3 regions of the Cronobacter sp. 153480017-3 genome follow, and region 3 is predicted to be linked to each of the others. Evidence: predicted binding sites of a transcription regulator. Region 3 holds the regulator's gene; each other region holds the start of a gene.

The links. Region 3 encodes CRP, which controls carbon source genes, mostly activating them, when cyclic AMP is high. Its sites were predicted from a motif close to ATGTGANNNNNNTCACAT; they were not measured.
Region 1: deoC (deoxyribose-phosphate aldolase) is a predicted target of CRP. The motif match lies at 2,080-2,097, and genes of this name have one in related genera.
Region 2: epd (erythrose-4-phosphate dehydrogenase) is a predicted target of CRP. The motif match lies at 2,243-2,260, and genes of this name have one in related genera.

What each region holds. Positions count from the first base shown of each region.
Region 1 covers NZ_JBSEYN010000005.1:71,009-75,292, reverse strand. Annotated here, with positions in the region: gene deoA (thymidine phosphorylase) at 1-976, opposite strand, end outside; gene deoC (deoxyribose-phosphate aldolase) at 1,080-1,859, opposite strand; gene ACUW6V_RS12845 (NupC/NupG family nucleoside CNT transporter) at 2,197-3,474, opposite strand; gene ACUW6V_RS12840 (metal-dependent hydrolase) at 3,598-4,284, opposite strand, start outside.
Region 2 covers NZ_JBSEYN010000003.1:256,590-260,873, forward strand. Annotated here, with positions in the region: gene pgk (phosphoglycerate kinase) at 1-954, opposite strand, end outside; gene epd (erythrose-4-phosphate dehydrogenase) at 1,031-2,050, opposite strand; gene ACUW6V_RS09060 (ADP-ribosylglycohydrolase family protein) at 2,404-3,540, shown strand; gene tkt (transketolase) at 3,597-4,284, opposite strand, start outside.
Region 3 covers NZ_JBSEYN010000004.1:46,841-51,124, forward strand. Annotated here, with positions in the region: gene ACUW6V_RS11020 (phosphoribulokinase) at 1-569, shown strand, start outside; gene ACUW6V_RS11025 (OsmC family protein) at 614-1,021, opposite strand; gene crp (cAMP-activated global transcriptional regulator CRP) at 1,332-1,964, shown strand; gene ACUW6V_RS11035 (YccS/YhfK family putative transporter) at 2,027-4,111, shown strand; gene argD (bifunctional acetylornithine/succinyldiaminopimelate transaminase) at 4,112-4,284, opposite strand, start outside.

The DNA.
Region 1 (4,284 bases), on a different contig from region 3:
AATCCGCCGGGCCGCTTTGCGCGGCCACCATACGCCCGAAAATCTCCGCCGCCTGGCCGCTGTCCAGCACCTGTTGCAGCTTCGCGCGCGCTTCTGTCTCGTCTTTCGCAAGCCCGCCGGAGAGCAGCATCTCGACGCACAGCGCCATCGTCACTTCCAGCAGACGCGGGTTGCGGTAATCGCCGGTCAGGAACCGCACCGCTTCACGCACTTCCACCGCGTTACCGGCGCTGGATGCCAGCACTTCGTTCATATCGGTCAGCAGCGCGGTCGTGCGCACACCCGCACCGTTCGCCACGCCAACGATCGCCTGCGCCAGCTCTTCAGAGAGCGCATAAGTCGGCATGAACGCCCCGCTGCCCACTTTCACGTCCATCACCAGCGCGTCCAGCCCTTCGGCGAGTTTTTTCGCGAGGATCGAGGCAGTGATCAGCGGAATAGAATCGACGGTCGCGGTGATATCACGCGTGGCATAGAAGCGTTTATCCGCCGGTGCCAGCGAGTTGGTCTGGCCAATTATCGCCACGCCGACGTTTTTAATAATGTCGCGAAAGCGATTGTCATCCGGGAAAATATCAAACCCCGGGATCGCTTCCAGTTTATCGAGGGTGCCGCCGGTGTGGCCCAGCCCGCGCCCGGAAATCATCGGAATGTAACCGCCGCACGCCGCCACCATCGGACCCAGCATCAGCGAGGTCACGTCGCCCACGCCGCCGGTGGAGTGTTTATCCACGACCGGGCCGTTGAGGTTCAGGCTTTTCCAGTCCAGCACGGTGCCGGAATCGCGCATCGCCATCGTCAGCGAGACTCGCTCCGGCATGGTCATGTCGTGAAAGAAAATCGTCATCGCCAGCGCGGCGATCTGGCCTTCGGACACAGTGTTATCGCGAATGCCGTTAATAAAAAAGCGGATCTCTTCGTCGCTGAGCGCATGGCCGTCGCGCTTTTTACGAATAATTTCTTGAGCGAGGAACACGGTACCCCCCGTGAATAAGGAAGAACGATGGCGGGTCACGCGAAGCTCCCGCCCGGTGATTCAGTCGGCCTGATGGGCGAAGCGCCATCAGGCACAACGTGACTTAGTAGCTGCTGGCGCTTTTGCCGTCGCCGTGGCCGAGCGCCTGAAGCAGGCTCGCCAGCAGGCTGGACGCGCCAAAGCGGTAGTGACGGGCATCGGCCCAGTCGGCACCCAGCAGCTCATCAGCGACCGCCAGATATTTGGCCGCATCTTCCGCCGTGCGCACGCCGCCAGCCGGTTTAAAGCCTACGGTTTTCGCCACGCCCATATCGCGGATCACTTCCAGCATGATGCGGGCGCTTTCCGGCGTCGCGTTCACCGGCACTTTACCGGTTGAGGTTTTGATGAAATCGGCACCCGCTTTGATGGAGATTTCAGACGCCTTGCGGATCAGGGCTTCTTCTTTCAGCTCGCCGGTTTCGATAATCACTTTCAGCAGTACATTCGCCGCCGCGCAGGCGTCTTTACAGGCTTTCACCAGATCAAAGCCCACCTGCTCGTTGCCCGCCATCAGCGCGCGATACGGGAAAACCACGTCCACTTCGTCTGCGCCATAGGCGATCGCCGCACGGGTTTCCGCCAGCGCGATATCTATATCGTCGTTGCCATGCGGGAAGTTGGTGACGGTGGCGATACGGATATCCGGCGTCCCCTGCTCGTTCAGCGTCTTACGGGCGATCGGGATAAAGCGCGGGTAAATACAGACCGCGGCGGTGTTGCCCACCGGGGTTTTGGCCTGATGACATAAGGCGATCACTTTTTCATTGGTGTCGTCGTCATTCAGGGTGGTGAGGTCCATCAGTTGCAGCGCACGCAGGCTGCTTTTGGTTAAATCGGTCATAACTTTCTCCAACTAAAAAATGCATCTCGGGTGAGAAACTCAACACGTTGGAGCGGTCGTGGTTCCGTGAAGAAGAGCGGCGTCATCCGCCGTCACGCTGAGATCCGTCTCACCGCACATCATTGCCATCAATGTTAAAATTCTAACACCGACAGGCAGGATGTTTTTGTGCCTTGTTTCACAAATTGCAAAGTCATCATTGCATACTTTGCGCCATTATATGTGATTAACACAACATTATGACAGTCGGAATCGTGCGCCGGAAATAAAAAAGGCTGGCGCGACGCCAGCCTGAATATCACCGAAAATGTGAAAATAATAACATTCTCACATCCTGCTACAGCGCGAGAAACAGTCCGGCAATCGTCGCGCTCATCAGGTTAGAGAGCGTACCGGCCGCTACGGCCTTAAGCCCGAGCTGCGCGACTTCGTGGCGGCGGTTGGGTGCCATGCTGCCCAGCCCGCCAATCAGGATGGCGATAGAGGAAAGGTTAGCAAATCCGCACAGCGCGAAAGAGATAATCGCTTTGGTGTGATCAGAGAGCACCTGCAAGCCCGCCGCCGCGACTAACGCGTCCTCTTTCAGGTATTCGCCGAAATTCATATATGCCACGAATTCGTTAATGATGAGCTTCTGGCCGATAAACGAGCCCGCGACCATCGCCTCATCCCACGGCACGCCAATCAGCCACGCCACCGGCGAGAACAGCCAGCCGAGGATCAGCTGCAGCGACAATTCCGGGTGATTAAACCAGCCGCCGATACCCGAGAGCATGCCGTTCAGCAGGGCGATAAGCGCCACAAACGCCAGCAGCATCGCGCCGACGTTAAGCGCCAGCTGCATCCCGGCGGACGCACCGGAGGCGGCGGCGTCCAGCACGTTCGACGGACTGTCGGGATCGCGCTGCGTGGTATCGAGCTGCGGCGCGTCGTGCGGGGTTTCCGTCTCCGGAATAATGATTTTGGCGAACAGCAGACCGCCAGGGGCTGCCATAAAGGATGCGGCAATCAGGTATTCCAGCGGTACGCCCATCTGGGCATAGCCCGCCAGTACTGAGCCTGCCACCGACGCCAGGCCGCCGCACATCACGGCAAAGAGTTCAGAGCGGGTCATCGTGGCGATATACGGGCGCACCACGAGCGGCGCTTCGGTCTGGCCGACAAAAATATTGGCGGTCGCCGAGAGCGATTCGGTACGGGAGGTTTTCAGCACTTTACGCAACGCGCCGCCCAGCAGGCGGATCACCAGTTGCATGATGCCGAGATAATAGAGCACCGCGATAAGCGAGGAGAAAAAGACGATAACCGGCAGAACGCGCAGCGCGAAGATAAACCCGCCGCCGCCGAACACCTCAAACATTTTGTCGGACACCAGCCCGCCAAAAAGGAACGAGATGCCGTCATTGCCGTAAGCGATGACATTCGCCACGCCTTCAGACATCGCCAGCAGCACTTTGCGCCCGGCGGGCACGTAGAGCACCAGCGCGCCGATAGCAACCTGAATCAGCCATGCACCCACGACGGTGCGAAGATTAATCGCCTTTCTGTTACTGGAGAGTGCGACCGCGATGAGAAGCAGCGCCAGCATTCCCACCAGGCCCATCAATATTTGCATACAGTATCCCTGAGATATGAGTGAATTATGTTGTCCCGCGCAGGCAGGCGGCGCGATTTAACGACAGGGAATCTGTTGAAATCCAGACGCTTTACGCTTTTTTAAACAAGCGTGGACAGTGGGTCACATTTTGAGGCGCGGAAACAGCGCGCGGGTGTTTTCAAAGAGGGTATGAGCGATAACGTCCGGCGGCTCGGGGCGCAGTTCGCAGAGAACGTCAAACACGCCGTTAACGCGCTCGGGCCGGTTTGGTTGCCCCTGCCAGCCGTTCAGCGGCATATCGGGCGCGTCAGTTTCCAGCAGCAGCGCAGACAGCGGCAGCTTCGCGATGACGTCGCGCGTCTTTTGCGCGCGCGGGTAGGTAATCGTACCGCCGACGCCGATGCGGTAGCCGAGATCCACAAAGCGTTGCGCCTGTTGCAGGCTGCCCGCGAAGCCGTGCACCACGCCGGTACAGGGCAGCGCGTGGCGCTTAAGATGCATCGCGAGCTTATCGTGCGTGCGGCGCGAGTGCAGGATCACCGGCAGATCATAGCGTTTCGCGAGCCGCAACTGGGCGTCGAGTATCGCTTCCTGGCGCTCAAACAGCGGGTTTTCCATATAGAGATCGAGCCCGATCTCGCCTATCGCCACCAGTTTGTCCGCCTGCTGTTGCAGATGATGCTCCAGCAGCGCGAGGCTCGCGTCGTTATGGTTGCCGATGACAATCGGATGCAAACCGATGGCCGCCCACAGCGCCGGATAGCGCGCGGCAAGCTCCAGTACCGTCGCGAAGCGCGCAGCTTCCACCGCAGGCACAATGATGTGCTC
Region 2 (4,284 bases), on a different contig from region 3:
GAAGTTCGGGAACTCGAACACGCCCACCGGACCGTTCCACAGAATAGTTTTGGCGTTTTTCAGGATTTCAGCCAGTTTCTCAGCGGAAACGTCGCCCATATCCAGGATCTGCTCTTCATCTTTGATTTCAGTAACAGATTTCAGGGTAGCCGGTGCGGTTTCAGAGAACTCGGTCGCTACGCGAACGTCTGTCGGAACCGGAATGTCGCAGGTGCCCAGCAGGCGTTTCGCTTCGTCAACCAGATCCGCTTCGTACAGGGATTTACCAACGTTGTGGCCCTGAGCTGCCACGAAGGTGTTGGCGATGCCGCCGCCCACGATCAGCTGGTCAGCGATTTTAGACAGGGAGTCCAGTACGGTCAGTTTGGTAGAAACTTTAGAACCACCCACGATAGCAACCATCGGGCGAGCCGGCTCTTTCAGCGCTTTACCCAGCGCGTCCAGTTCTTCTGCCAGCAGCGGGCCTGCGCACGCGACGTCAGCGAATTTCGCAACACCATGGGTGGAAGCCTGCGCGCGGTGCGCGGTACCAAACGCATCCATTACGAATACGTCACACAGGGACGCGTATTTTTTCGCGAGCGTCTCGTCGTCTTTCTTCTCGCCTTTGTTAAAGCGAACGTTTTCTAAAACGACCAGCTCGCCTTCAGCCACTTCAACACCGTCGAGGTAGTCTTTCGCCAGGCGAACCGGGGAGTTCAGTTTGTCTTTCAGGTAGTTAACTACCGGCAGCAGAGAGAATTCTTCGTTGTATTCGCCTTCGGTCGGGCGGCCCAGGTGGGACGTCACCATCACTTTAGCGCCCTGTTTCAGAGCCAGTTCGATGGTCGGCAGGGAGGCGCGGATACGCGCGTCAGAGGTAACTTTGCCCTCTTTTACCGGAACGTTGAGATCGGCGCGGATCAGAACGCGTTTACCTGCCAGATCCAGATCGGTCATCTTAATTACAGACATGGTGAATCCTCTCGTTGATTCTTAAAGTTTTGCAGACACCATACGCACAAGCCACAGGGCCGTAACGCATGAAATCTTACCTGAAACCAATAGCTGCCATCGCTAACGTGGTGTCGAGCATCCGGTTAGCGAAGCCCCATTCGTTATCGCACCAGACCAGTGTTTTAATCAGGTGCGCTCCACTCACCCGTGTCTGGGTGCCGTCCACAATGGCGCTGTGCGGATCGTGGTTAAAATCTGTTGAGACCAACGGTAATTCCGTATAGTCAACTATACCATGAAATGCACCCTGTGCCGCTTTTTGCAGCAACAGGTTGACTTCATGGGCTTTTACCGGTTTTTGCACCGTCACGCTTAAATCAATGGCCGTCACGTTAATGGTAGGCACGCGCACCGCAATTGCCTCAAAGCGGTCATGAAATTTAGGAAAAATACGTGTTATACCGGCGGCAAGCCTGGTATCGACCGGAATGATAGACTGGCTGGCCGCGCGAGTGCGGCGCAGATCCGGATGATAAGCGTCGATAACCTGTTGATCGTGCATGGCGGAATGGATGGTCGTCACGGTGCCGGATTCAATACCGAACGCGTCGTCCATCAGCTTGATAATCGGAATAATGCAGTTGGTGGTGCAGGAGGCGTTAGAAACAATGCGATGCTCAGCGCGCAGTTCCTCTTCATTAACGCCATAAACGACGGTGGCATCGAGATCGTTGCCGCCCGGGTGTGAGAACAGCACTTTGCGCGCGCCCGCTTCGAGATGGGCAATGCCATCGGCGCGGCTGCCGTAAACGCCGGTACAATCGAGCACCACGTCCACATCCAGCGCTTTCCAGGGCAGCGCGTTGATGTCGCGCTCATGCAGCAGACGAATGACATCGTTACCAATCCAGAGCTGCTCGCCTTCCTGACGGACATCCCACGCGAAGCGGCCGTGGCTGGTGTCATATTTCAGCAAATGCGCCATGCCCGCAGCGTCGGCCAGCTCATTAATGGCGACCACACTGATTTCCGCGCGACGGCCGGACTCATACAACGCACGAACTACGTTGCGCCCGATGCGACCGAAGCCATTAATCGCTACGCGTAAGGTCATATCTCTCCTGCCAGAATCCCGGATGTGAAGGAGCTGACAGAGTAATGCAGCCACCTTTGAAGGGGAATCCTCGCCCGTCACAAACTACAACCGTTTGATGGATTGTCGAACAATCAGTCGACTGAAACGCTTCAGCAAGAATAAGCGAAACGTGGAATAAAAGGAATGATAACGCAGCGAAATGACACTAACTTCTGACCTGCATCACATTTTTTCTGGAATAAATTCCACCATTACACCTGCCGGGGTGAATGACGGACAGAAATAAACCATAACGGCAGTCAATATCGACGTTACGCGCCCGCCGCCGCATCCTACAATGGTCACAGCTCCACATTAACAAAGGGATGGTGATGGCGTATCCAGAAGAGTACAAAAACGCAGGAAGTCTCGCCGCCCTGCGCGCGCGCTTTCGCGGCTGCTTGCTTGGCGGCGCCGTGGGCGATGCGCTCGGCGGCCCGGTGGAATTTTTACGGCTTGCGGAAATCACCGCGCGCTTCGGGGCGCAGGGCGTCACGGATTATGAATATGCATGGGGCGGCATCGGGAAAATCACGGACGACACGCAGATGACGTTCTTTACCGCTGAAGGGTTGCTGCGGGCCTGGATGCGTGCGGCGATGCGCGGCATCGGCCCGTCGTTCACCGGTGTGACCGCTCACGCGTATTTACGCTGGCTGCTGACGCAGGGCGAGCGCAACCGCCACAATCTACTGGATAAAACGCAGATGTCCGGCTGGCTTGCCGGGCATAACGCGCTTTTCCATGCCCGCGCGCCGGGCAATACGTGCCTCAGCGCACTGCGCGAAATGCGCGCCTTCGGCGAACCGGCCCGTAACGACAGCAAGGGCTGCGGCGGCGTTATGCGCGTGGCGCCGGTGGGGCTTTTTTACGTGCGTTACCCGGGCAGCGATTTACTGAAAGCGGCGTTTGACACCGGCTGCCAGCTCGCCGCGCTCACGCACGGTCATCCGACCGGCTATCTCACCGGCGGTGTGCTGGCGGCACTGATTTTGCAGCTCGTTCAGGGAGAATTCCTTGACGCTGCGCTGACGCGCTCGCTGGATTTACTGAAAACCACGCCGCAGCATGAAGAAACATGGCGCGCACTGGAGCATGCGCGTTCACTCGCCGCCGCGCCGCTAACCCCGCCGGAGGCTATCAAAACACTGGGTGAGGGATGGGTGGCCGAAGAGGCGCTCGCCATCGCGCTGTTTTGCGCGCTGCGCGCCCACTCGTTTGAAGAGGGCGTACTGATGGCGGTAAACCACGACGGCGATTCTGACTCCACCGGCGCGATAGCCGGAAACTTACTCGGCGCAATGTATGGCATCACGGCCCTGCCGGAAACATGGCTGGCGCGGCTTGAGCTTAACGCGGTGATTCAGGAAATGGCGGATGATTTGCTGGACTACCGCGACTGGTCGGTCTCTGACTACGATAACGCACCGTTTGCCATCGCGTTGCGGGAAAAATATCCGGGCGACTGAGCCCAAAAAAACGGGAGGCGCTGGCCTCCCGTTCGTTTTTATAACGCTATGCGCGATTACAGCAGCGCTTTCGCTTTGCTTACCACGTTATCCACGGTAAAGCCGAACTCTTCAAACAGCTGCTCAGCCGGTGCGGATTCACCGAAGGTCGTCATACCGACGATAGCGCCGTTCAGGCCAACGTATTTGAACCAGTAGTCGGCGATGCCCGCTTCGATAGCCACGCGCGCGCTGACCGCTTTCGGCAGCACGGCTTCGCGGTAAGCGGCATCCTGCTTGTCGAAAACATCGGTAGACGGCATGGAAACCACGCGCGCTTTCACGCCTTCTGCAGCCAGTTTATCGGCAGCGGCAACCGCCAGTTCAACTTCAGAGCCGGTGGCGATGAAGATGATTTGCGGCTGGCCGTCGCAGTCTTTCAGGATGTAGGCACCGCGGGCGATATCCGCCAGCTGCTGCTCGCTACGTTCCTGCTGCGCCAGGTTCTGACGGGAGAAGATCAGCGCCGTCGGGCCATCGTGACGCTCAACCGCGTATTTCCACGCTACCGCAGATTCCACCTGGTCGCACGGACGCCATGTGCTCATGTTCGGGGTCACACGCAGCGCCGCCAGCTGTTCAACCGGCTGGTGGGTCGGGCCATCTTCGCCAAGACCGATGGAGTCGTGGGTGTAGACCATCACCTGACGCTGCTTCATCAGCGCAGCCATACGCACCGCGTTACGGGCATATTCCACAAACATC
Region 3 (4,284 bases):
ATGACGAAGCGGTGCCGTGGAATCAGGTGCCCGGCACGTTTACGCCGTGGCAGCCGCTGCCGGAGCCGACGGACGTGCTGTTTTACGAAGGGCTGCACGGTGGCGTGGTGACGCCGCAGCATGACGTGGCGAAGCATGTCGATCTGCTGGTGGGCGTGGTGCCTATCGTCAACCTGGAGTGGATACAGAAGCTCATCCGCGATACCAGCGAGCGCGGCCACTCGCGCGAGGCGGTGATGGATTCCGTGGTGCGCTCGATGGAAGATTACATTAACTACATCACGCCGCAGTTCTCACGCACCCATATTAACTTCCAGCGCGTGCCGACGGTGGACACCTCCAATCCGTTCGCCGCGAAAGGCATTCCGTCGCTTGATGAAAGCTTCGTGGTCATTCACTTCCGCAATCTGGATAACATCGATTATCCGTGGCTTTTGGCGATGCTGCAGGGCTCGTTTATCTCACATATCAATACGCTGGTGGTGCCGGGCGGGAAGATGGGGCTCGCGATGGAGCTTATTATGCTGCCGCTGGTGCAGCGGCTGATGGAAGGAAAACAGATAGCGTGACGGCGATGCCCGGTGGCGCTGCGCCTGCCGGGCCGTCCGTCATCTCATGACGCTTCAATCACTTCATACGAATGGGTGATATTGACCCCTTTGCCGAGCATCAGCGCCACTGAGCAATACTTCTCTGCCGACAGATCCACCGCGCGCGACACTGCCGCGTCTTTCAGGGCTTTGCCCGTCACCACAAAATGCAGATTGATATGCGTAAACAGACGCGGCGCTTCTTCGCGACGCTCTGACGTCAGCTTCACTTCGCAGTCGGTCACGTCGTGACGACCTTTTTGCAGAATAGAGACAACATCAATCGCGCTGCAGCCACCTGCGGCCATCAAAACCATTTCCATCGGGCTCGGCGCTTTGTCGCCAGAGTTGCCGTCCATCAGGATCTGATGCCCGGAGGCGGACTCGCCCAGGAAGGTTAACCCTTCCACCCATTTCACTCGTGCATGCATGTTAATCACTCCAGGCTATTCATTTTTCTGACAGATTACGCGCGCGCGACGTCAGAGGCAATGGAAGGGCGACCTGCGTCAAGCTGAAACGAGACAACAGGAGACACCTGAGAAAAGCTATGCTAAAACAGTCTGGATGCAGCGGCGATACATTGATGTTACGCATGTATGCAGAGGAGAAGATAATTTATCGGCTGCGACGTCCACGGACAGCCAACTTCCCAGGACTCGGGAAGATGATGAATGCAAAGCCAGACAGGGGTTACGCGCCCTGTCTTTGGAGCCAGTTTAAAACAGAGGATAACCGCGCATGGTGCTTGGCAAACCGCAAACAGACCCGACTCTTGAATGGTTCTTGTCACATTGCCACATTCATAAGTATCCATCTAAGAGCACGCTGATTCACCAGGGTGAAAAAGCGGAGACGCTGTATTACATCGTTAAAGGCTCAGTGGCAGTGCTGATCAAAGATGAAGAGGGCAAGGAGATGATCCTCTCGTACCTGAATCAGGGTGACTTCATCGGCGAACTGGGTTTGTTCGAGGAAGGTCAGGAACGCAGCGCCTGGGTTCGCGCTAAAACTGCCTGTGAAGTGGCTGAAATCTCCTACAAAAAATTCCGTCAGCTGATCCAGGTTAACCCGGATATTCTGATGCGTCTCTCCTCGCAGATGGCTCGCCGCCTGCAAGTTACCTCTGAGAAAGTGGGCAACCTCGCCTTCCTCGACGTGACTGGCCGCATCGCGCAGACCCTGCTGAATCTGGCGAAACAGCCGGACGCGATGACCCATCCGGACGGGATGCAGATCAAAATCACGCGTCAGGAAATCGGCCAGATCGTCGGCTGCTCCCGCGAAACCGTTGGCCGCATTCTGAAAATGCTCGAAGATCAAAACTTGATATCCGCCCACGGCAAAACCATCGTGGTTTACGGAACCCGCTAAAAAAGCAAAAAACGGCGTGTCGCTTCGGTAACACGCCGTTTTTGTATCTATACTTCTCCCCTATGTGGCGTCGTCTTATCTATCACCCTGAAATTAATTACGCTTTACGGCAAACGCTCATCTTAAGCCTGCCGGTGGCGGTCGGGTTGATGCTGGGCCATCTTCAACAAGGGTTGCTGTTCTCGCTCGTTCCCGCCTGCTGCAACATTGCCGGTCTCGATACCCCGCACAAACGCTTTTTTAAACGCTTGATCATCGGCGCATCGCTGTTTGCGCTGAGCAGTCTGGCGGTGCAGCTGTTGCTGCTGCAGTCTGTGCCGCTGCCGCTCATTCTGCTGATGCTGGCGCTGCTGCTTGGCGTGACGGCGGAAATCAGCCCGCTGCATGCGCGTCTGTTGCCCGCCTCGCTCATCGCGGCCATCTTTACGTTAAGCCTCGCCGGCAATATGCCCATCTGGCAGCCTATGCTGCTCTATGTGCTCGGCACGCTCTGGTATGGCGCGTTTAACGGTTTCTGGTTCTGGCTGTGGCGCGAGCAGCCGCTGCGTGAATCGTTAAGCCTGATTTATAAAAGCCTCGCCGACTACTGCGAAGCCAAATACAGCCTGCTGACGCGCCACACCGAGCCGGAACAGGCGCTGCCGCCGCTGCTGGTGCATCAGCAAAAAGTGGTGGATCAAATAAGCCAGTGCTATCAGCAGTTGCAGATGCTTTCCGCCACTAAGCAGAACGGTTACAAGCGCCTGCTGCGCACGTTTCAGGTGGCGCTGGATCTCCAGGAGCACATCTCGGTGTCGCTGCATCAGCCCGGCGAAGTGCAAAAACTGGTGGAGCGCAGCCACGCCGAAGCGGTGTTGCGCTGGACGGCGCAGACCGTCGCCACGCGGCTGCGCACGCTCTCTGACGACATTCTCTACCACCGCTATTCGCACCGCTTCTCGATGGATAAGCAGGTCGAGGCGCTGGCGAAAATCGCCCGCCAGCACCCGGATAACCCGGTTGGCCAGTTCTGCGAATACCATTTCAGCCGCATCGCACGCGTGCTGCGCACCCAGCGCCCGCTCTACGCCCGTGACCTGATGGACAGCGGTAAGCGCCGCCTGCCGCTGCTGCGGGCGCTGAAAAGCTATTTGTCGCTGAAATCCGCCGCGCTGCGCACCGCCGCGCGTCTGGGCGTGATGCTGGCGGCGGCGGGGTTGTTAGGGAGCGCCTTCCAGTTGCCGAAGCCGTACTGGATCCTGATGACGGTGCTGTTCGTCACCCAAAACGGCTATGGCGCGACGCGCGTGCGTATCCTGCACCGGGCGGGCGGCACGCTGGCGGGGCTGATTATCGCGGGCATCACGCTGCACCTGAAAGTGCCGCAGGGCTATACCCTGCTCGGCATGCTGCTAGTGACGTTAATCAGTTATCTGATAATCCGGCGACACTACGGCTGGGCGATGATTGGCTTTACCGTCACGGCGGTCTATTCGCTGCAAATCCTGACGCTCAACGGCGAGCAGTACATCGTGGCGCGCCTGATAGACACCCTGTCCGGCTGTCTTATCGCGTTCGGCGGCATGGTCTGGCTCTGGCCCCAGTGGCAAAGCGGCCTGCTGCGCCAGAACGCGCATGACGCGCTGGAGGCAGACCAGGAGGCGCTGCGCCTGATCCTGAGCGGCGACCCGCAACCCGGCCCGCTCGCCTGGCAGCGTATGCAGGTCAACCAGGCGCATAACGCGCTCTATAACTCGCTCAATCAGGCTATGCAGGAGCCCGGCTTTAACAGCCGTTATCTGGAGGATATGCGCCTGTGGGTGACGCACAGCCAGTTTATTGTCGAGCACATCAACGCGATAACGACGATGGCGCGCGAGCAAACCGCGCTGCCGCCAGAAACCGCAGCGCGCTACTTACAGGCGTGTGAGATTGCGCTACAGCGCTGCCAGCAGCGGCTTGAGCATGACGCGCCGGGCGATACGCAAAACGAGGCGGTACTGGAGGGCGAAGACGTCTTACCGGAAGGGGCACCGGGCGTGATGGAACATCATCTGCTGCGCATTCTCGATCACCTGCGCACCATGCATACCATCTCTTCCGTGGCGTGGCGTCAGCGCCCGCATCACGGGATCTGGCTCAGACGACGCCTGAGCCAGTCACCATGATTAGCCGTTGACCACGCGCGCGACGGCGCGCGCAAAGCGGGCCATGCCTTCGTCGATATCCGCGCGCTCCACCAGCAACGACGGCGCAAGACGCAGCACGTCCGGCCCGGCGTTCAGCACCATCACCCCTTCCGCCGCCGCGGCGTAGAGGAGATCGCGCGCGCGTCCGTGGA